3 regions of the Ruegeria sp. D3 genome follow, and region 2 is predicted to be linked to each of the others. Evidence: riboswitches for the same ligand, from Rfam matches in the RefSeq annotation. Region 2 holds a riboswitch; each other region holds the start of a gene.
The links. Region 2 has a riboswitch for cobalamin ahead of ACR0DX_RS10560 (DUF1636 family protein). Riboswitches for the same ligand answer to the same signal wherever they lie in the genome.
Positions count from the first base shown of each region.

Region 1: linked by a shared signal. The riboswitch ahead of ACR0DX_RS02095 (CbtB domain-containing protein) and the one ahead of ACR0DX_RS10560 (DUF1636 family protein) in region 2 are both predicted to bind cobalamin.
Region 3: linked by a shared signal. The riboswitch ahead of ACR0DX_RS02025 (DUF1636 family protein) and the one ahead of ACR0DX_RS10560 (DUF1636 family protein) in region 2 are both predicted to bind cobalamin.

Region 1 covers NZ_JBQFPK010000001.1:415,176-421,763, forward strand. Annotated here, with positions in the region: gene cobM (precorrin-4 C(11)-methyltransferase) at 1-700, shown strand, start outside; gene ACR0DX_RS02080 (cobyrinic acid a,c-diamide synthase CobB) at 693-2,021, shown strand; gene cobA (uroporphyrinogen-III C-methyltransferase) at 2,018-2,746, shown strand; gene cobF (precorrin-6A synthase (deacetylating)) at 2,739-3,482, shown strand; cobalamin riboswitch at 3,526-3,730, shown strand; gene ACR0DX_RS02095 (CbtB domain-containing protein) at 3,767-3,937, shown strand; gene ACR0DX_RS02100 (CbtA family protein) at 3,942-4,640, shown strand; gene ACR0DX_RS02105 (hypothetical protein) at 4,706-5,200, shown strand; gene ACR0DX_RS02110 (DUF1636 family protein) at 5,197-5,553, opposite strand; gene ACR0DX_RS02115 (DUF302 domain-containing protein) at 5,681-6,139, shown strand; gene ACR0DX_RS02120 (thiamine pyrophosphate-binding protein) at 6,218-6,588, shown strand, end outside.
Region 2 covers NZ_JBQFPK010000006.1:84,233-90,820, forward strand. Annotated here, with positions in the region: gene ACR0DX_RS10550 (class II glutamine amidotransferase) at 1-448, opposite strand, end outside; gene ACR0DX_RS10555 (helix-turn-helix domain-containing protein) at 630-1,277, opposite strand; cobalamin riboswitch at 1,404-1,607, shown strand; gene ACR0DX_RS10560 (DUF1636 family protein) at 1,710-2,066, shown strand; gene ACR0DX_RS10565 (ABC transporter ATP-binding protein) at 2,066-2,869, shown strand; gene ACR0DX_RS10570 (ABC transporter substrate-binding protein) at 2,866-3,813, shown strand; gene ACR0DX_RS10575 (FecCD family ABC transporter permease) at 3,815-4,828, shown strand; gene napF (ferredoxin-type protein NapF) at 5,022-5,537, shown strand; gene ACR0DX_RS10585 (chaperone NapD) at 5,534-5,827, shown strand; gene napA (nitrate reductase catalytic subunit NapA) at 5,824-6,588, shown strand, end outside.
Region 3 covers NZ_JBQFPK010000001.1:402,898-409,485, reverse strand. Annotated here, with positions in the region: gene cobN (cobaltochelatase subunit CobN) at 1-3,198, opposite strand, end outside; gene cobW (cobalamin biosynthesis protein CobW) at 3,202-4,257, opposite strand; gene ACR0DX_RS02025 (DUF1636 family protein) at 4,259-4,633, opposite strand; cobalamin riboswitch at 4,719-4,927, opposite strand; gene ACR0DX_RS02020 (NAD(P)-dependent oxidoreductase) at 5,039-6,031, shown strand.

The DNA.
Region 1 (6,588 bases), on a different contig from region 2:
TGCGGGTTCGCTGGTTCCCGAAGAGATCCTGAGCCACTGCCCCGAGGGGGCCAAGATCATCAACACCGCGCCGATGGATCTGGATCAGATCATGGCCCAGATCGACGCCGCGCATAAGGCCGGTCAAGATGTGGCCCGACTGCATTCAGGCGATTTGTCGGTCTGGTCCGCCATGGGTGAGCAAATCCGCCGGTTGAAAGAAATGGGTATCCCGGTCAGCGTCACCCCCGGCGTTCCCTCTTTCGCTGCGGCTGCCGCAGCCTTGGGCACCGAGCTGACCCTGCCTGGCCTCGCGCAATCGGTGGTGCTGACCCGCACGCCGGGCCGCGCGTCTTCGATGCCCGAGGGTGAGACGCTTGAGAACTTCGCCCGCACCGGCGCGACATTGGCCATTCACCTCTCGATCGGCAATCTGGACAAGGTCATCGCCGACCTGACCCCGGCCTATGGGGCTAATTGCCCGGTGGCCGTGGTCTATCGGGCCAGTTGGCCCGATGAGCGCATCATCCGTGCCACTTTGGACACCCTGAAAGACGTGTTGGATGAAAGCATCGCACGTACCGCCCTGATCATGGTCGGCCCAGCGCTGGCGGGCGAAGGGTTCGACGAAAGCTGCCTCTATTCCAAAGATTACGACCGCCGCTATCGCCCGCAAAGCGCCGATAGCCCGTGGTCCAGTTGGAGCCCCGAGGATGAATGACGCGATGACTAACCCTCCGGGCCTTTTGATTTCCGCGCCGTCCTCGGGAACGGGCAAGACCACGGTCATGCTGGGCTTGTTACGTGCGCTGGCCGAGGATGGTCTGACCGTTCAGCCTTTTAAAAGCGGACCGGATTATATCGACCCAGCCTTTCACCGGGCGGCGGCGGGGCGGGCCTCGTTCAATCTGGACAGCTGGGCCATGGGTGAGCCTTTGTTGGACGCGATTTCAGCGCAGGCTGAGGGCGCGGATATTGTGGTCGCCGAGGGTTCGATGGGGTTGTTCGACGGCGTCGCCAAGCCCGGTGAACTGGGTCATGGGTCCAGTGCGGAAACCGCGTTACGGATGGGCTGGCCGGTGGTGCTGGTGCTGGATGTGGGCGGTCAGGCGCAATCGGCGGCGGCGACGGCTTTGGGGTTCAAGATGTATAACCCCGATCTGCCCTTTGCGGGCGTGATTCTGAACCGCTGCGCCAGCCCCCGGCATGAGCGGTTGACGAGGTTGGGAATGGAACGCGCGGGCCTGCCGGTTCTGGGCGTGCTGCCCCGTCGTGGAGACCTGACCCTGCCCGAGCGGCATCTGGGCCTGATCCAGGCGGTTGAACATCCCGATCTGGAAAGCGCAATTGTGGGCTATGCCGCGTTTCTGCGCGAACATGTCGATCTTGAGGCGATCAAGCGGGCGGCGTCCTCAGGCCCGAATGGGCCATCGTCCGCCGCGCTGCCGCGGCCACCGGCGCAACGGATCGCGCTGGCCCGCGATGCGGCGTTTTCGTTCACCTATCCGCATTTGCTGGAAGGCTGGCGGGCGGCTGGGGCCGAGGTGTTACCGTTCTCGCCATTGGCGAATGAAGCCCCGGCGGCGGATGCAGATCTGGTCTGGTTGCCGGGCGGATATCCCGAGTTGCATGCAGGCATTCTGGCCGCCGCATCCGTCTTTCAGGAAGGGTTGCGGAACCACGCGCAAACCAAGCCCGTGCATGGGGAGTGCGGGGGTTATATGGCGTTGGGACAGGCTCTGATCGATAAAGAGGGTGTCTCGCACCAGATGGCCGGGTTGTTGGGGCTGGTGACGTCCTATGAAAAGCGCAAGTTCAATCTGGGCTATCGCCGCGCCGAACTGCTGGCCCCGATGCCCGGCTTTGCCGTAGGCACAGGCCTGCGGGGGCATGAGTTCCACTATTCCTCGATCATCGAGCAACCTGACGCGCCTTTGGCCCGTGTGTTTGACGCAGAAGGGGCCGAAGGGCCGCAGACCGGATCGGTGCGTGGCAATGTGACCGGCACGTTCTTTCACCTGATCGCGGAGGCCTCAGTATGAGTGGGTTTGTCTCGTTCATTGGCTCAGGCCCCGGCGACCCGGAGCTGTTGACGCTGAAGGCTGTGGACCGGATGCAGAAGGCGGATGCGGTGCTGTTTGATGACCTCAGCAGCGGGCCGATCCTGACCCATGCGCGCGACGATGCCGATCTGGTGGGCGTGGGCAAACGGGCGGGGCGCCCCTCGCCCAAGCAGGACCATGTCAGCCGGTTGCTGGTGGATTACGCCCTGACCGGGCAGCGGGTCGTGCGGTTGAAATCCGGCGATGGCGGCATGTTCGGGCGTCTGGAAGAAGAACTGGTGGCCCTGCGCGCGGCTGGGATCGAATACGAGATCATACCCGGCATCCCCTCGGCCGTGGCGGCAGCGGCGGCGGCGGGCATCCCGCTGACCCGCAGGCTGACCGCGCGGCGAGTACAGTTTGTCACTGGTCATGATGTCAGCGGCAAACTGCCTGAGGACCTGAACCTGCCTGCGCTGGCCGACCCCGATGCGACCACGGTCGTCTTCATGGGCAAGCGCACCTTCCCCCTGCTGGTCGAAACGTTGCACGCCCATGGCCTCCCGCTGGAGACGCCAGCACTAATGGCCGAATCCGTCTCGACCCCCGAACAAAAGCTGCATCGCAGTACTGTAGGCGCGCTGTCCGAAAAACTGGCGGACGAGATAGGCACCGCCCCGGCGCTGATCCTTTATGGCCCGCTGGCAGAGTTTGACGATGTTTGACCTGACCTTGATCGGCATTGGAACCGGGAACCCTGACCACGTGACCTTTCAGGGCGCGCAGGCGATCCGCTCGGCGGACCTGATCCTGATCCCCCGCAAGGGCGAGAACAAGGCCGATCTGGCCGGGCTGCGCGAAAAGATCATTGCGCAGGTGACCGACACGCCGCCGCAGATCGCCTATTTCGACATCCCCAAGCGCCGCTCGGAAGACGGGTATCTGCGCGGGGTGGACGAATGGCACGACGCGATTGCGCTGCGCTGGCGCGAGGCGATTACCGCCCATCCCGGCGCACAGCACGTGGCGCTACTGATCTGGGGCGATCCGTCGCTATACGACAGCTCACTGCGAATCGCGGCGCGGTTGGACCCTCAACCGACGACGCGGGTGATCCCTGGCATCACAGCGCTGCAGGCGTTGACGGCGGCCCACGCGATTCCGATCAACGATCTGGGTGCCCCCTACATCGTGACCACGGGGCGGCGGATTCGCGACGAAGGGTGGCCAGACGGTGCATCAAACGTGGCGGTCATGTTGGATGGTGAGTGCTCGTTCCAACATCTTCAGATGGCAGATTATGACATCTGGTGGGGGGCTTATGTGGGCATGACTGAAGAAATCCTGATCAACGGCCCTCTGAGCGATGTTGCACAGTCGATTCTGGACACCCGAGCGACTGCGCGCGCTGATCATGGGTGGATCATGGATATTTATCTTCTCAAAAAGCGCGTGATCTGACCTAAAACGTCGCAAATGGCGATTGCGCGACAGCAGATGTAACGGCTAAATGAACCTGTCTGGTCCTGTCGGCAATACCGGCAAGCTAAGAGGGAATGTGGTGAGACCGCGCGCGATCGAATCCACAGCCGCCCCCGCGACTGTAAGCGGTGAGCCCTGTTCAACCAGCCACTCCTAAGTTTCAGGGGGAAGGCGAACAGAGGCATCGACCCGCCAGCCAGGAGACCTGCCAGGCACGAATGAAAACACCAACCGTCGGGTGCGACGGTAAAGGAGAACTAAAAATGGCAACTCAAGCAACAACCGCATCGACCTCACGCGTTGGTATCCTGCCGGTTATGTTCGCTGTGGTTCTGGGCCTTGGCGTCATCACGTTGACCGGCCACGTTCAGGCCGCGGCCCTGCATGACGCAGCCCACGATGTGCGCCACGCGACCGGCTTCCCCTGCCACTAAACCCATGTTTAGCCGTATCCTGACCAGCGCGTTGTTCGCTGGTGCTGCAGCGGGGCTGATTGCCGCCTTGCTGCAGTTGGTCTTTGTGCAACCTGTGTTGCTGCACGCGGAACTGTATGAATCGGGCGAATTGATCCATTTCGGCGGTGACGTCGTAAGTGCTCACCCCGAGCTACCGGGAATGTTCTCGGACCTGTTCCGCGATGCGCTGAGCGTCATTTTCACGATGCTTATCTATACCGGTTATGCGCTGATGATGATTGCGCTGATGTCCGTGGCTGAGGGCAACGGCCATAAGATTGACGGGCGCACCGGCGTTTTGTGGGGGCTTGCGGGGTTCATTGCCGTACACCTCGCACCCGGATTCTCGCTCGCGCCAGAAGTGCCCGGCGTGGCAGCAGCCGATGTCGCTGCGCGTCAAATCTGGTGGTTTGCGACCGTCGCAGCAGCAGGTGTTGCCATGTGGCTGATTGCTTTTGGCGGCACTCTGATCAGCTATGTGATCGCAGCCGCCCTGCTGTTGGCCCCACATCTGATCGGCGCGCCCGAGCCGGACGTGTTCACCGGCCCCGTTCCGACCGAGATCGGCGCGCTGTTTGCCGCGCGCGCTTTTGGCATCGGACTGGTAGCCTGGGTTCTGGTCGGGGCATTCGCCGGGTGCTTCTGGCGACATGAAAGCCAGCGTGCCGAAGCTGCGGCCTGACAAGCACGCTTATGAACACGCCGAGACCAGCTCGGCGTGTTTCTACTACCATCAAGGAACATAAAATGGCACGCTCACTTGCCCTGTTTGCAATCGGCATAGTTTTTGGAAGTGGTGCAGGATTTGTGGTTGCGGCTGCAAATGGCGTCACTTTCGACGGCCATGACCATGGCGATCCTGCACATCACAGTCCATCTCACGCCGAGGCAGCCGCACACGATCATTCGACTGCCATCAACCTGCCTGCTGGCGCTGATGCTCCGGGGCTTGAGATCGCTCTTACGCCCGATCCTATGGCGGGCTGGAACCTGCATGTCATGCCGCAGAACTTTCGGTTCTCACCACAAAATGCCTCAAAGACCGATGTCGACGGCGAGGGGCATGCACATGTCTACGTAAATGGAGAGAAACTGGCCCGGCTGTACGGTAACTGGATGCATATCGACCATCTGCCGCAGGGCGAGGTCGAAGTCTCGGTCTCTCTGAACGCAAACGGCCACAGCCCGCTGACGGTCGACAACATCCCCGTCAGCGCGGCGGTCACACTACAGGTCGACTAAAGCGCCGGGATACGCGCCCGCAAGCACATTCGGAGCCGCCCGCAAGGCCGGGCGTCTTCGATCCAGCCTTTGGGGCTTTCCAGATAGGTCCGGCAGGTCGCCACGATATCATCGGCGTCCGAAGCGACATCGACCCCTGAAAACACATATGACGCCCCGCCATCGGCCTGCAGCGCGATGGCCACGGGTTCAGAGCATCCGCTGAAACAGGCGTGCTGATCGACCGAAACCCTTCCCTCAATCCCCGCGCGAGTCAGAGCGAATTCGACAGCTTTGACCTCAGCCCCGCAATCGCGGGAACCGGCACAGGACGAACATATCAACAGGCGCATCTGATCCAATTCGGACCTCATCGGGTGGCATTTGCCTGTTTCTGGGGGTTTCCGGCCACAGGCGCAATCGGGAAAACGCACAAGATTGTGAATGCGCCCTGTACCGCTTTCTGGCATCACAGTCTCAACCCCGTAACAGGAGGCCCCGATGAAAGCCCTTTGGACTGCGATAACCCTGTTAGCGACCCCTGCTTTGGCAGACGAGCCCCTCTCGGGCTGGGCCAGCTACGCAACCGACAAAAGTTATGACGCGTTGGTTGCCGACACCAAGGATGCCATCAAGGCCAATGGTCTGATCGTGGTCACGCAGGCAGGCCCGACCAAGGCCGCTGCATCGCGCGGGATCACCATCCCCGGCAATCGGGTTATCGGCGCCTTCAATAACGACTACGCCGTGCGCGTGCTGGAAACCTCGGTGAACGCGATGATCGAGGCGCCGATCCGCTTTTATGTCACCGAGAATGAGGACGGCACCGCCACCCTGTCTTACAAGACTCCCAGTTTTGTCTTTGCGCCCTACGTTTCTGAGGGCGGAGCCCCCTTACGTGAGATCGCCGAGGAACTAGATGGCAAGTTTCAAGCTGTCGCTGAAACAGCAGTCAAATAGTCACACTGGCGTGATCCGCCTTGCGTCTGGGGCCGTCCTCCGCAATCTGCTGTGAAACAGTTTTTCGGAGCATGACTTATGCAAGACCTCTCGCCCCGCGCAGCGGACCTTCTGGCCCAACGTTTGTACGAGGCCGGATGTCGCCACGCCTTTGGAATGCCCGGTGGTGAGGTTCTGACCCTTGTCGATGCGCTGGAACAGGCCGGAATCACCTTTCATCTGACCAAGCATGAAAACGCCGCCGGTTTCATGGCCGAGGCCGTGCATCACCGCGATGGCGCGCCTGCCATTCTGGTCGCCACCCTTGGCCCCGGTGCGATGAACGGGATCAACGTGGTCGCCAATGCCTTGCAAGACCGGGTGCCGATGATCGTGCTGACCGGCTGCGTCGATGCGGATGAGGCGCTGACCTATACCCATCAGGTGATGGATCACGCGCAGGTCTATCG
Region 2 (6,588 bases):
TGCGTGTATGGCCAATCCCGTGGCTGCCGGACATCGAGGTCAATTGGAATCGCTCCGCCACCTCCCGAGGCAATCCAACTTCTTTATAAATTTCGATCGTATCGCCGTCGGACATGATCCGCAGGCCAGGGCGCAATTCCCTCAGGGCCTGCCGCGCAGCGCTGACTTTGTCGTTGGCCATGCTCAGAACCGCATGAGTGTCATTGCGACCCAAGCTGACGGGGCTGGTCAAGACATCGGCCAAATCTTCGGCCAGAGTCTGAAAATCCGCGTCCGGATTGTCGGATTGCACGGTGAGCTTTGCCTGATCTCCGACAGGTCCATAAATCGCGATCCCGGCGCTGTCCGGGCCGCGATCCGTCATTGTGATCAGCATATCTGTCAGCATCGCGCCCAATTGAGGCTCGAGCGTTTTGTCCTTCAAAAAAAGGCCGACAATTCCACACATGTGTCAGCTTCTCCTGTATTGAGTTGGGCAGACGCTAACACCTGAACTTCAGGTTATCAACAAGGGGAAATTAATATTCATAAGGGGAATATTTTCGGCTATCTATTTCCCCCGCATTCAAAAATCACGGAGAGCAACCCCGCAAAACCTCAGCAGCGGTTTATCAATCGCCGAATCGTGGCTAACGCGTCTGCGGATATGAGATGATCGACAGGTAGCGGGCTGGCAGTTTGCGCAACACCTCGGGTCCATGCGGTGCGTCCGCATCAAAGAACAACGTGTCACCCGGCACCAGCAAATAAATTTGATCGCCGTGTCTGTAATCGACTTCGCCTTCAAGCATATAGAGCATTTCAATCCCGTCATGCTGGAACGTCGGGAAAGTGTCGGATTCTTCCGTCAGCGTGATCAGATAGGGTTCGACCACAACACCGCTGGCATTGGACCCCATATGACCCAAAAGGCTGTATTGATGGCCTGCGCGTGTCCCGGCCCTCTCGGTTTCAATGCCTTCCCCCGCTTTGGTGTGGGTTGCGTTTCGGGTTTCTTCATATCTGCGGAAAAATGCAGTGATCGGCATGCTTAGGGCATTGGCCAGAGATTGCAGCGTCGTCAATGAAGGCGATGTGTATCCGTTTTCGATTTTTGACAGCATACTGATGGATAACCCGGTCAGCCCCGACAATTCCGCAATTGTTACACCCTGCTGCAACCTCAACGCGCGGATTTCCCGACCGATCGCCGTTTCGAGATTCTTTTCACCGGGGTCCCTGACCTTGTGGGGATCCTGAGAAAACTGAGGTTTGGACCTATCGTTTGATGCTTTCACCAACCTATCCTTAACGCCTTTCGCTTCGTCGTTATCGCCTGCAATTTTCCTGAAGGGAAACATATTTTCAAAACTACATTCCTGCGCAACCTCCGGTGATTTGTGTTGACCGGCGATCTGATCTCGGGCAGTGACGCATTTGATGGTTCCCTGGGGCATGCTCCAGCGGTGAAAAGGGAATACGGTGAGGTTTAAGTGCCAAGTCCGTAACTGCCCCCGCAACTGTAGGCGGTGAGCGAAGCCAATATCCCACTGACGTGAATAATGTCGGGAAGGGTGGCCAAGCCTCGACTCGCAAGTCAGGAGACCTGCCATCGCAACCGAAACCAACCCGGGGCGGGGCGTCCTGGAAGGAGGCTTGATGGTACCTCTTACGCCTTTATGCGCGACCGCGTTTCAGTACGGCCCCAGCGGCCGTGGAACAGGCGCTTGATGGTCGAGACCACTGATCATTTCGTTCTGATCTGCGCGACCTGTCAGGGTCTGGAGGCAGCGCAGCACATTGCGGATGCCTTGTGCCCTGAATTGCCTGCGGGTTTCGCAGTGCGCACAGTAGATTGTATGGCTGGATGCGATCACCCGGTCACTGTCGGATTTCAGGCCCTGGGAAAAGCCCAATACCTGTTTGGTGATATCGGCAGCGAGCAGGAGCTGAATGCTCTTGCCCAATTCGCCGCGCAATACCTGGGCAGCGCAACTGGTTGGACAAAGGCCACAGACAGGCCTGCGCCTCTGATAACTAAGACATTGGCGCGCATGCCGGCGTTGGCTGTTCGAGAAGCTCGATGATGAGCAGACCCTTCCTGCAGGCGCGTGGTGTAGCCTACTATTCTTTTCACGGTGACGTTCTGTTGCAGGACATCTCGTTCGATCTGGAAGAGGGGTCGGTTCTGGCCATTGCCGGTCCGAATGGCGCTGGCAAAACCACTCTGCTGAACTTACTATGTGGCGCTGAAGCTCTGTCTGAAGGCGACGTTCTGGTGCAAGAGCAGAGCTTGAAAACATTGTCAGCGACGGAGCGCGCCCGAAAAATTGCCGTCGTTAGTCAGCAGGAATATCCCGATGGGCGGTTGCATCTGCGTGACTATGTGGCACTTGGGCAAATTCCAATTCGCTCGGACCGCTCCTCTGAAGATCACGCAAACGACTTGACGCGAATTCTGGACCTGACCGGCCTTATGGAGCTTGCCGACAAGCGCATGGCAGTGTTGTCGGGTGGCGAACGTCAGCGCGCCCATATCGCGCGTGCGCTGGCGCAGAACCCTACTCTTCTGTTTTTGGACGAACCGACGAACCATTTGGATCCCGACGCCAAAGGGCGGATGCTGTCGCTGGTCGCTGGACTGGGGATAACTGTCATAATGATTGTCCATGACATTGTCATGATCCCCGAATTCGCCACCCATGTCGCATTAATGAAATCTACCCGGCTGACCGGCTTTGGCCCTGTTTCGGAGGTCCTGACGACTCAACATGTGCGCGACACGTTCGGCGTCGACTACTTGTTCTTTCAGCACGACGGTCGGATGATCCCTGCGCTGGACATACGAAAAACCACTGTTTCCCAACCCTCCAGGAGATTTCCAAAATGAAACATATCTTGTCCGTGGCTCTGGTTATGGCCATGGCGGGCGGTGTTGCTGCGCATGAAGTGACCGTAGACAATTGTGGTGAACCGTTAGTGTTTGAAACCCAGCCCGAACGGTTGGTCGTACATGACATGAACATGACCGACATGGCCTTTGCGCTGGGTCTGCAAGACAAAATCGTCGGCCTCACGGGCATCACCGGCTGGTACAAAACCAGTCCTGAATTCGACACGCTTCGTGGAGATATCCCCGAACTGGCACCGAAATATCCATCGGTGGAAAATATTGTCGCGGTAGAACCCGATCTGTTCTTCGCCGGCTGGTACTATGGAATGCGTCCCGGTGGTGATGTAACGCCAGAAACACTTGCCCCGTTCGGGATCAAAACCATGATCCTGACTGAAAGCTGCGTTCATTTGCATAAAGACCGCCCCGAGGCCAGCATGGACCTTTTGTTTGACGACATTCTGCGACTGGGCAAAGTCATGCATGTCAAAGACAAGGCCGAAGCGCTTGTATCTGGTTGGAAGGATGAACTGACCGCAATCGAGGCACAAACCGCAGACTTACCGAAACCTCGAGTGTTTCTGTTGGATGGCCCGGCGGACGCTCCGTTCACTGCTGGGAAATACGCAATCCCCAACGCTATGATAGCAGCGGCGGGTGGTCTCAACGTTACCCGTGATATGGACACAAGCTGGGGTCGCACGTCATGGGAAACCGTGGCAGCCGCGAACCCTGAGTTTTTAGTGCTGTTGGACTATCAAACCGGAAACGGAGCCGCGGATACGTTCAGGTTTCTGCAAGAACATCCTGTGATGTCACAAACCGACGCGGTCAAAAACGAGCGCTGGATCGGTTTGCGGTACGAAGAATTGACCCCTGGGCCGGCAAACATTCAGGCCATCGCAAAATTGGCAGCAGCCATGCGCACGGGTCTGAACTGATTTGGGCCGTCTGGGGCTGACACTTTTGATGGGGGTGGCCATTCTGGCCGCCCTTCTTCTGGTTTCGACAATCTACGGAACCACATCCATTCCTCTGTCCGATACGGTCTTAGCTATTCTGCTCGGCGCTGGTTTGGTCGAGGGAGACATGTCACCCCTTCACCGCATCGTCTTCGACCTGCGCCTGCCCCGCGCGCTTTTTGCCGCCGTGATCGGCGCTGGCCTTGGAGTTGTTGGAGTCGTGCTGCAAACGACTACGCGAAACGATCTGGCCGACCCGTTCCTGTTCGGTCTTTCCTCCGGTGCGGCGGCGGGGGCAGTGTTCGTCATTACGGTGACTGGTGACATACTGGGGTTCTGGACTTTGCCGATAGCAGCATTTTGTGGGGGTCTGGTGGCCTCGGGCATTGTGCTGGCTCTTGTCCACGGGCTGCGAACCAGTGCACCGGAAAAGCTAATCCTGGCTGGGCTTGCCGTGTCGTTTCTGTTCTCGGCGTTGACTAATTACCTGATTTTCGCAGGTGACAACCGTGCTGCGCATTCTGTCATCTTCTGGATGCTGGGCGGATTGGGTCTGGCGCGTTGGGAAACCTTTCCGCTCGTATGCGCGGGTTTGGTCCTAATTCTGGTCTATTCACTGTATCGCAGCCGTTGGCTGGACGCCTTGTTGACCGGTGACATGACGGCGTCGACACTGGGTGTCCCGGTCCAGTCGCTGCGGTTCAAGATGTTCTTTGTTGCCGCTCTGGCTACGGCTGTATTCGTTTCGGTCGCCGGGGTGATCGGGTTCGTCGGGCTGATGGTTCCGCATATCGCGCGCGGAATTGCCGGACCACTGCACACCCACTTAATCCCTGCGGCCGCGGTGGTCGGCGCTGTTCTGCTGACCGGGTCCGATATCCTCAGCAGACTGCTGCTGGCCCCGCAAGAACTGCCGGTCGGCATAGTGACCACCTCGTTAGGGTCCGTTTTCGTGTTCATTTTGTTGCTGAGAACTGCAAACGCGAAACGGTAGGTCACACCGAGCCTGTTCTCTCATTCTTGGGCTGCAAACTGTGGTCACCCGTCAAATTCCGACATTCATTTAAAAATATATCCTAGATCAACCTTAAGAGTGCCCAAAAAATGATCTAAATCAAAACCTGCTCGGTTCAAAAACGCTAAGCGGAAATTAGCAAACAAAAGAAACGACGAGAGCCAGGTCTAAAATGGACCAAGTGACGACCCGTCGCGCTTTCCTGCGCGCCCGATTTCAAGAAGAGGACGGCAAAATAGCCCGGCCTCCGGGATCGGTCGGCCAGGTCTTTTATGATCAATGCACAAAATGCCGAGACTGCGTCGTGGCTTGCCCCGAAGGCGTTCTTTCAATCGCGGCAGATGGATTTCCCGCGTTCACTCCAACCGAAAATCCCTGCACGTTTTGCGGCGCGTGCGCCGAAGCCTGCCCAACACCGGCGCTTGATATCAGCCGATTGGCCCTGTGGCCATGGCGCGCGTCGCTTGAAAAGCAAGCATGCCTATCCATGAACGGCGTCAGCTGTCGCATCTGTCAGGACAATTGCGAGCAGAACGCAATCCGATTTTCGCTCCAAACCCAAGGGCGCGCGGAACCCGCTTTGAATGTTGACGCGTGCAATGGATGCGGATTGTGCGAGGCGCTTTGTCCTGCTGACGCACTTACACTGAAGCATAACCCTCAACCTCAAATGGAAGCGATACAATGAACATCTGCGGTTGCCTTGCCCATGTCGCGCCGGACTATGCTGCCAATGCGGCGCAATCCATGGCCGCAACTCCGGGCGTCGAACTCCACGCCCAGACCGAAGACGGCCGTTTCGTCGTCGTTGTCGAAGATACCCCTGAACGCCTTGCGTCCGAGACCATCATGGATCTGCACCAGATCCCAGGGGTCGTGTCTCTGACGTTGACCTATCACCATTTCGAGGACCTCGCAGAGACCCGCCCGCGTCCCGATGCCCCAAGCCAAACCACCAGCCGGAGGCTCACGCTATGACACATTCTGAATCACGCCGGACATTCCTCAAGGCCACTGCGGCCACAGCCACAGCCTCGGCCGCCGGTATTCCGCTGGCCACAGGCGCAGCCGACGCTCAGGCGGCAACGCCGGATATCCGCTGGGACAAAGCCGCGTGCCGGTTCTGCGGAACGGGCTGTTCCGTTTTGGTTGGCACCAAGGAAGGCCGCGTTGTGGCCACTCAGGGCGACCCGGACGCGCCGGTGAACCGCGGCCTGAACTGTATCAAGGGCTATTTCCTGTCCAAGATCATGTATGGCAAAGACCGCCTGACCACTCCGTTGCTGCGCAAAACCAATGGTGAATACGACAAGAATGGCGAGTTCGAACCGGTCAGCTGGGACGAAGCCTTTGATGTCATGGCCGCCAAGTGGAAAGAGGCGCTGGCCAAGAAAGGCCCGACCAGCGTGGGCATGTTCGGCTCGGGTCAGTGGACGGTCTGGGAAGGCTATGCCGCCGCCAAACTGATGAAAGCTGGCTTCCGCTCGAATAATATCGACCCCAACGCGCGCCATTGTATGGCTTCGGCTGTTGTTGGGTTCATGCGGACCTTTGGCATAGATGAGCCGATGGGCTGCTATGACGATTTCGAGCACGCAGATACATTCGTTCTGTGGGGTTCCAATATGGCCGAAATGCACCCCATCCTGTGGTCGCGCCTGACAGACACGCGTCTGACCAAACCGGGCTGCGAAGTTCATGTCCTGTCAACATTTGAACATCGTTCTTTCGAATTGGCG
Region 3 (6,588 bases), on a different contig from region 2:
ATGGGCCTTCGGGTTGACCTCGGCGAGAAAAGCGTCGACGTCTTCGTTGCCCAACGTGGCATCGTGGTAGAGGTCAAACAGATGCGGCGCGACTGTGCCAGATAGATGCGCGAATGAGGCCATATGATCCAGCGTCGCGGCTATCTCGGCTGCGCCCCGGAACCCGTGGCGTTGCATCCCGGCGATCCAACCCGGATTGGCGGCGCGGGCGTGGACCACGAGGCTGATCTCTTCGGGCAGGGTCCGCGCGCGCGGGGTTTCGGGGTTGGTGTTGTCCAGATGATACAGCTGCGCCGCGCCGCCTGTGATCTTTTTGGCGGCGGCAAATCCGGCTTCATGCGTGGCGTAATCATTGGCCAGTAGCAGGTCGGTCTCGGTCAAATCCTGCAGGTGGACGAAACTGTCGGCATTGGCGACGCGCTGGGTGATGCCGTCCTTGTCCTGCGCGACATGCTCGCCTTCCAACGCGTAAGAGCTGGCATCCAGCCATGCCTCGCCCGCCTGTGTGCGCGCCTCATTGGTATAGATTTCGGACAATTGCGTCATGTTCACGCCATAGCTTCCGGGGGCGGGGCCATAGACGCGGGCGGCGGGTTCCTGACCGGCATAGGGGTTCCAATCGACCGCCTCATCGCGCGCCGACAAGGCCCGGATCGCCTGACCGTACAGCGCCGAAAGCGTCGGGAACACGTCGCGGAACAGGCCCGAGACCCGCAGCGTCACGTCCAGACGCGGGCGGCTGAGGTCGGTGATCGGCAGAACCTCGATGCCCGAGACGCGTTCCGAGCCCTTGTCCCAGACCGGCTTGACGCCCAGCAGATGCAGCGCCATGGCGAATTCCTCACCCGCCGTGCGCATGGTGGCCGAGCCCCAGAGGTCAACGATAAGCCCCTTGGGATAATCGCCTTCCTCTTGCAGGTGTCTCCGTACCAGTTCCTCGGCCAGTTTCACGCCCTGGGTATAGGCAGCGCGGGTCGGGACCGAGCGCGGGTCGGTGGTATAAAGGTTCCGACCCGTCGGCAGCACGTCCGAGCGGCCACGATAAGGCGAACCGGACGGCCCGGCCTCGATCCGTTTTCCGGCCAGCGCATCCAGCAACCCGTTACGTTCGCAATGTGCCGAGGGTCCGGGATCGAAATTACCGGTGACTTCGGGCGCCCGGCCAAAGATGTGCAGACCGTCACCGAACTGGCTTTCCTTGATGTCGCAGACAAAGCGGTCGATGCGAGTGATCGCCTCGGCGGTGCAGGTGGCCTGATCCAGACCCAGATCGCTTTCCAGCCCGATTGCCCGCGCCTCGTCGCGGATATCCTCTTGCAGTCGGTCGCGGCGTTTGGGGTCTAGACCATCGGCGTTCGAGAACTCATCCAGTAGGGATTCCAGCCGGACCATCCGGTCGGGCGTGCCGCTTTCTTTCAGCGCGGGCGGGATGTGCCCCAGCGTGACGGCTCCGATCCGACGCTTGGCTTGCGCGGCCTCGCCGGGATCATTGACGATGAAGGGGTAGATCACGGGCAGGTCGCGGATCAGCGCCTCGGGCCAGCATGTGTTGGACAGGGCGACGGATTTTCCGGGCAGCCATTCCAGTGTGCCATGGGCTCCGATATGGATCAGCGCGTCGGCGTGCAGGCTTTTGCGCAACCACAGGTAGAAGGCGACATAGCTGTGGCGCGGGGTGCGTGACAGGTCGTGATAGTCGTCATCGCGCAGCTCGGGCGTGCCGCGCTCGGGTTGCAGTGCGACCAGAGCTTTGCCCCGGCGCAGCGCGGTGAAGTGGAAGGCACCATCCGCGAAAGCGGGATCACTCTCGGGCGCACCCCAGACGGATTGCAGGTCGATGCGTAGCTGTTCGGGTAGGTCGGCCAGCGCGGCCTGATAGTCGGCAAGGGGCCATGCAATCCGCGCGTCCAACAGCGCGTCAGAAATTGGCTCGGCGGGGGCGGTGTCATAGCCTTCGGCCTGCAGGTCGGACAGCATCGCTTCGGCGGAGGCCAACGCGTCAAGGCCCACCGCATGGGCCATCTGCCAGTCCTTGCCGGGATAGGTGGACAGAACCAGCGCGGGCACCTGATCGGATTTGGGTTTGCCTTGCAAGTTCAGCCAGCCGGTCACACGGTCAAGGATGGCCTCAATCCGTTCCTCCTCGGCCCGGTGGGCAAAGCGGGAATATTCCAGATGCTGGTCGCGCTTGCCCGGCTCCTTGAACGAGGCGATGCCTGCTGAAATCCGCCCGTCCACCTCGGGCAGCACCACATGCATGGCGAGGTCGGCGGGCGAGAGACCGCGTTCCGCTTCGGCCCAGGCTTTGCGGCGCGAGGTGGCCAGTGCGACTTGGAAAACGGGTATATTGGCGGCGTCCAAGGGCGAGGTGCCAGATGCGCCTTTACCCGAGAAGGAGGTGGCGTTGATGATCGCGGATGGGGCCAGAGAAACGATGGTGTCGCGCAGCCAGTCGGCGGCGGTGGGAGCTTTCAGCGAGGGAGCGAATAGGCCCACGGCGTCCAACCCGCGTGCGCGCAGACTGCGGATTAGGGCGGCCACGGGGGCGGTGTCGGCGGATGTCAGATAAGCGCGGTAGAAGGTGACGAGGATGCGTTTCGCATCCCCGGAAAACGCCTGTTCCGCCGGGATCACACCGCGGTCCGGGCACCATGCGCCGCAGTCGGGCAAGGACTTGGCGCCCATCACCGGGCCCGCATACAGACCGGCTGCCAATGCCATCTGCGCCAAAGCGGCTTGTGCTGCAACCTCGCCACCGGTGTCGCAAAGATGCGCCAAGCGGCGCAGGGTGGAGACGGGCAGGGTCGAATAGTCATCCAGCCGCGTATCCTCGCGCCCGTCCGCCGGCAGCACGGCCACAGCAATCCCTTTGGTCTGCGCAAGCGATAGAACCTGCTGCAGTCCGTAGGACCAATAGGGCACCCCGCCGATCAGTCGGATCAGGATGCCCTTGGCGCCCTCCAACGTCTGCTCGACATAGGTATCCACCGAGAGGGGATGTTTCAGCGCCGTCAGATTGGCCAGCCGCAAGGTCGGCATCCGACCCTCGGGTCCGCCGCCACGATGCCAGCCTGCCGCGAAAGCACCAAGGTCGCTGTCCGAGAACGACAGCACCACCAAATCCGCCGGGCTCTGGCCCAGATCGGTTGGGGTTTCGGATTCCTCTAACCCGTGGCTTTCGCGGAAGACGACGTGCATAGTTTACTCGGCAGCCTCGGTGACGCCCACGAGGATGTCGCGAATTTCGGCCTCTTTGATGTCGTCATGCTCGGCAATCACCACCAGACGCGAACGGCGCTCTTCGCCAGGCTGCCACGGACGGTCGTACTGATGACGCACGCGCGCGCCCACAGCCTGAACCAGAAGGCGCATTGGCTTGCCCTGAACAGCGGCATAGCCTTTGACGCGCAGGATGTTCAGTTCTTTGGCAAGACGTTCGATTTTCGCTACCAGATCGGCCGGGTCGGTCTGTTCCGGCAGCTCGACGATGATGCTTTCGAAATCATCGTGCTCGTGATCATGGTGGCCATCGTGATGGCTGGGCCGCGCCTCCATGTCATCCTCAGCGGCAGCCTCAAGACCCAGCACGACGCGCACGTCCACAACGCCTTCGGCCACTTCGACGACCGGCAGAGGGCGCGGGGCCTCTGCGGCGATGATCTCTTTGGCTTTGGCGACACCTTCGGGGCCGGCCAGATCAGGCTTGGTCAGCAGGATGATGTCGGCGCAGGAGATCTGATCCTCGAACACCTCGGACAGAGGCGTTTCGTGGTCGATGGAATCGTCGGCCATGCGCTGGGCATCCACTGCCTCGACATTCGGCGCGAACCGGCCGGCGGCGACCGCCTCGGCATCGGCCAGCGCGATCACGCCGTCCACGGTGATTTTCGACCGAATATCGGGCCAGTCGAACGCTTTCAGCAGCGGTTTCGGCAGCGCCAAACCAGATGTTTCGATCAGGATATGCTCGGGGCGCGGCTCCAGCGCCATCAGCGCCTCGATCGTGGGGATGAAATCATCGGCCACGGTGCAGCAAATGCAGCCGTTTGCCAGTTCCATGATGTTCTCTGCCGGGCAATCGGGGATGGCGCAGGATTTCAGGATATCGCCGTCCACGCCGACATCGCCAAACTCGTTGACCACAACGGCCAGACGCTTGCCCTGCGGGTTCTGCATCAGGTGTCGCACCAGCGTGGTCTTGCCCGAACCCAGAAAGCCGGTGATCACAGTAACGGGGAGTTTTTCCAAAGTGGACATGTCAGGCTCCAATCGGGGGAATGCGCGAGGCGCAGTTTTTGCGGAAATGTTCGGGGCGCTCGCGCCATTTGACCAGACCGTCTTCGGTGGCCAGATACTTGGTGGCACCGTCTACGATCACGTCGACATGATCGACTTCGTTCAGGTTCTCATAAACAAAGGTCCAGCGTTCCGGCCCGCCGCGCAGCACGATGGAACAGCCCTGATCGCAATTCGACAGGCATTCAACAGCCTTCAGCGCCACGCCCTCGGGCAGTTCAGCCTGTTCCAACGCCTTGTGCAGCAACGTGCCGGGGCGTTGGGCGTCATCTTCAATGGGTAGGCCGCGGCGGCAGGTGGTGCAAACCAGCAGCTCGACCGGAGCGGTTTCGGTCATGTCTCTCATCCCCCTAAATCCTCATCGTGGGGGACGGGGTTTCATGCGGGTCGTGCGTGACCCGGCACCGGAACACCCCGTCCGGTTTCAATCGCGGGTGCTGGCAGGTCTCCCGGCTTGCGGATTTCAGGGCGGTTGCCCTGTCGGATGACCCGCCTTCCCGGCCTTGCTGGCCAGTGGCTTGGGCACCCTCTCCGGTCACGGTCGCGGGGGCGGCTGCGTTTGACGGATGACCCGCTGACGCATTCCCTTTTCATCCATCTGCAGATGGACACCAACGGATCGGACATGCGGCACCGGGCAGGCCCTTGTCAAGCGAGTCGCAAACATCTTTCGCACCTCGGGTTAAAAGCGACCTGACAGCGTCGCTGGGCGGCATGACTTTGGGTGGGGCGGCATGGTGCCATGGACAAAACGACGCCAAAAAAGGAGGTGTATCGCATGAAGGTGGGCTTTATCGGCTTGGGCAATGTGGGCGGCAAACTGTCAGGGTCTTTGCTGCGCAACGGGATCGAACTGACGGTACATGATTTGAACTCTGACCTCGTCGACGGTTTCGTGTCACAGGGGGCCAAGGCCGCCGAAAGCCCGGCCCAGCTGATGCGCGATTGCGACGCGGTTATTACCTGCCTGCCATCACCTGCCGCTTCGGACGCGGTGATGCAGGAGATGCTGCCTGAGGTCAGCCCCGGCAAAATCTGGATGGAGATGTCCACCACTGATGAAGCCGAAGTCAAGCGATTGGGCGCTCAGGTGATCGAACGTGGCGGCGCAGCGGTAGACTGTCCTGTGTCGGGTGGCTGTCATCGCGCCGCGACGGGCAATATCTCGATCTTCGCGGGCTGCGACCGGGCCACGTTCGAGCGCATACTGCCCTTTCTGACCACCATGGGCCGACGGGTTCTGCATACCGGTGACCTCGGGACTGCTTCGGTGTTGAAAGTGCTGACCAATTACCTCGCCACCGCCAACCTGATCACCTGCGCGGAAGCACTTGTGACCGCCAAAGCCGCCGGGATGGATCTGAACACCACATATGAGGCAATCAAGATCTCGTCTGGGACATCCTTCGTGCATGAAACCGAAAGCCAAGTCATTCTGAACGGCTCGCGGGACATTTCGTTCACGATGGATTTGGTGAAAAAGGACATTGGCCTGTTTCAGGATGTGGCGGACCGGGCGGGGGTGCCGCTCGAGATCAACCCGGTGATGATGCGTATCTTTGACGACGGCATCGCCCGTTATGGCGACCGAGAGTTTTCCCCTAATATTATCAAGCGGTTGGAAGAGGCCACCGGGCTGGATATCACAGCCCCCGGCTTCCCGTCCGAAATGGAAGACTACGAGCCGGAAGCGTCCGGATTCGAGGTTATTCCTCAGGGACGTCGGGCCGAATGACGCAATTACACTGCGCGAAAACGCTTTGACCAGCTTGGAAAAGAGGCGGCGAGTATTGGGCTCGCTGCCACTTTGTCAGGCCACTGAACTACCTGAACCAACGGGGCAAGAGTCAATTTGTGTGCGGATAGACCCAAGTATGGTGAATAGCCAAACCCTAGGAAAACCTGTTCGAAGACTTCAAATACTAAGTGCCAATCATGTCGCAAGTTACGAGCTTGCATTCCCGCGAGCCGCCCGTTTTCCGTAGATCCGGTACTGCCCGCTTGGTTCATGCCTATGCGTTCAGTAGGATTTCGCCTGCTTATTTCGCGACCACAAGGTCGTGCTAGCATGAATGCCAAGTTGCTTTTTTCCAGTCGCACATCCAAAAACGCCTGTGTCCTGGTGAACATCAGCGTCCTTTGTCAGATCAAGGACCGTATTTGTGACTTTCGCTTGAAAGCGGTAAGCCTAACATCAACAGGCGCACGCCAACGCCGCGCAGTGTTGCCCTGAGTTCAATGGCGCACTCGGCTATCCAGACTGTCACTCATGGTTTCTTAATCCATTCCGGA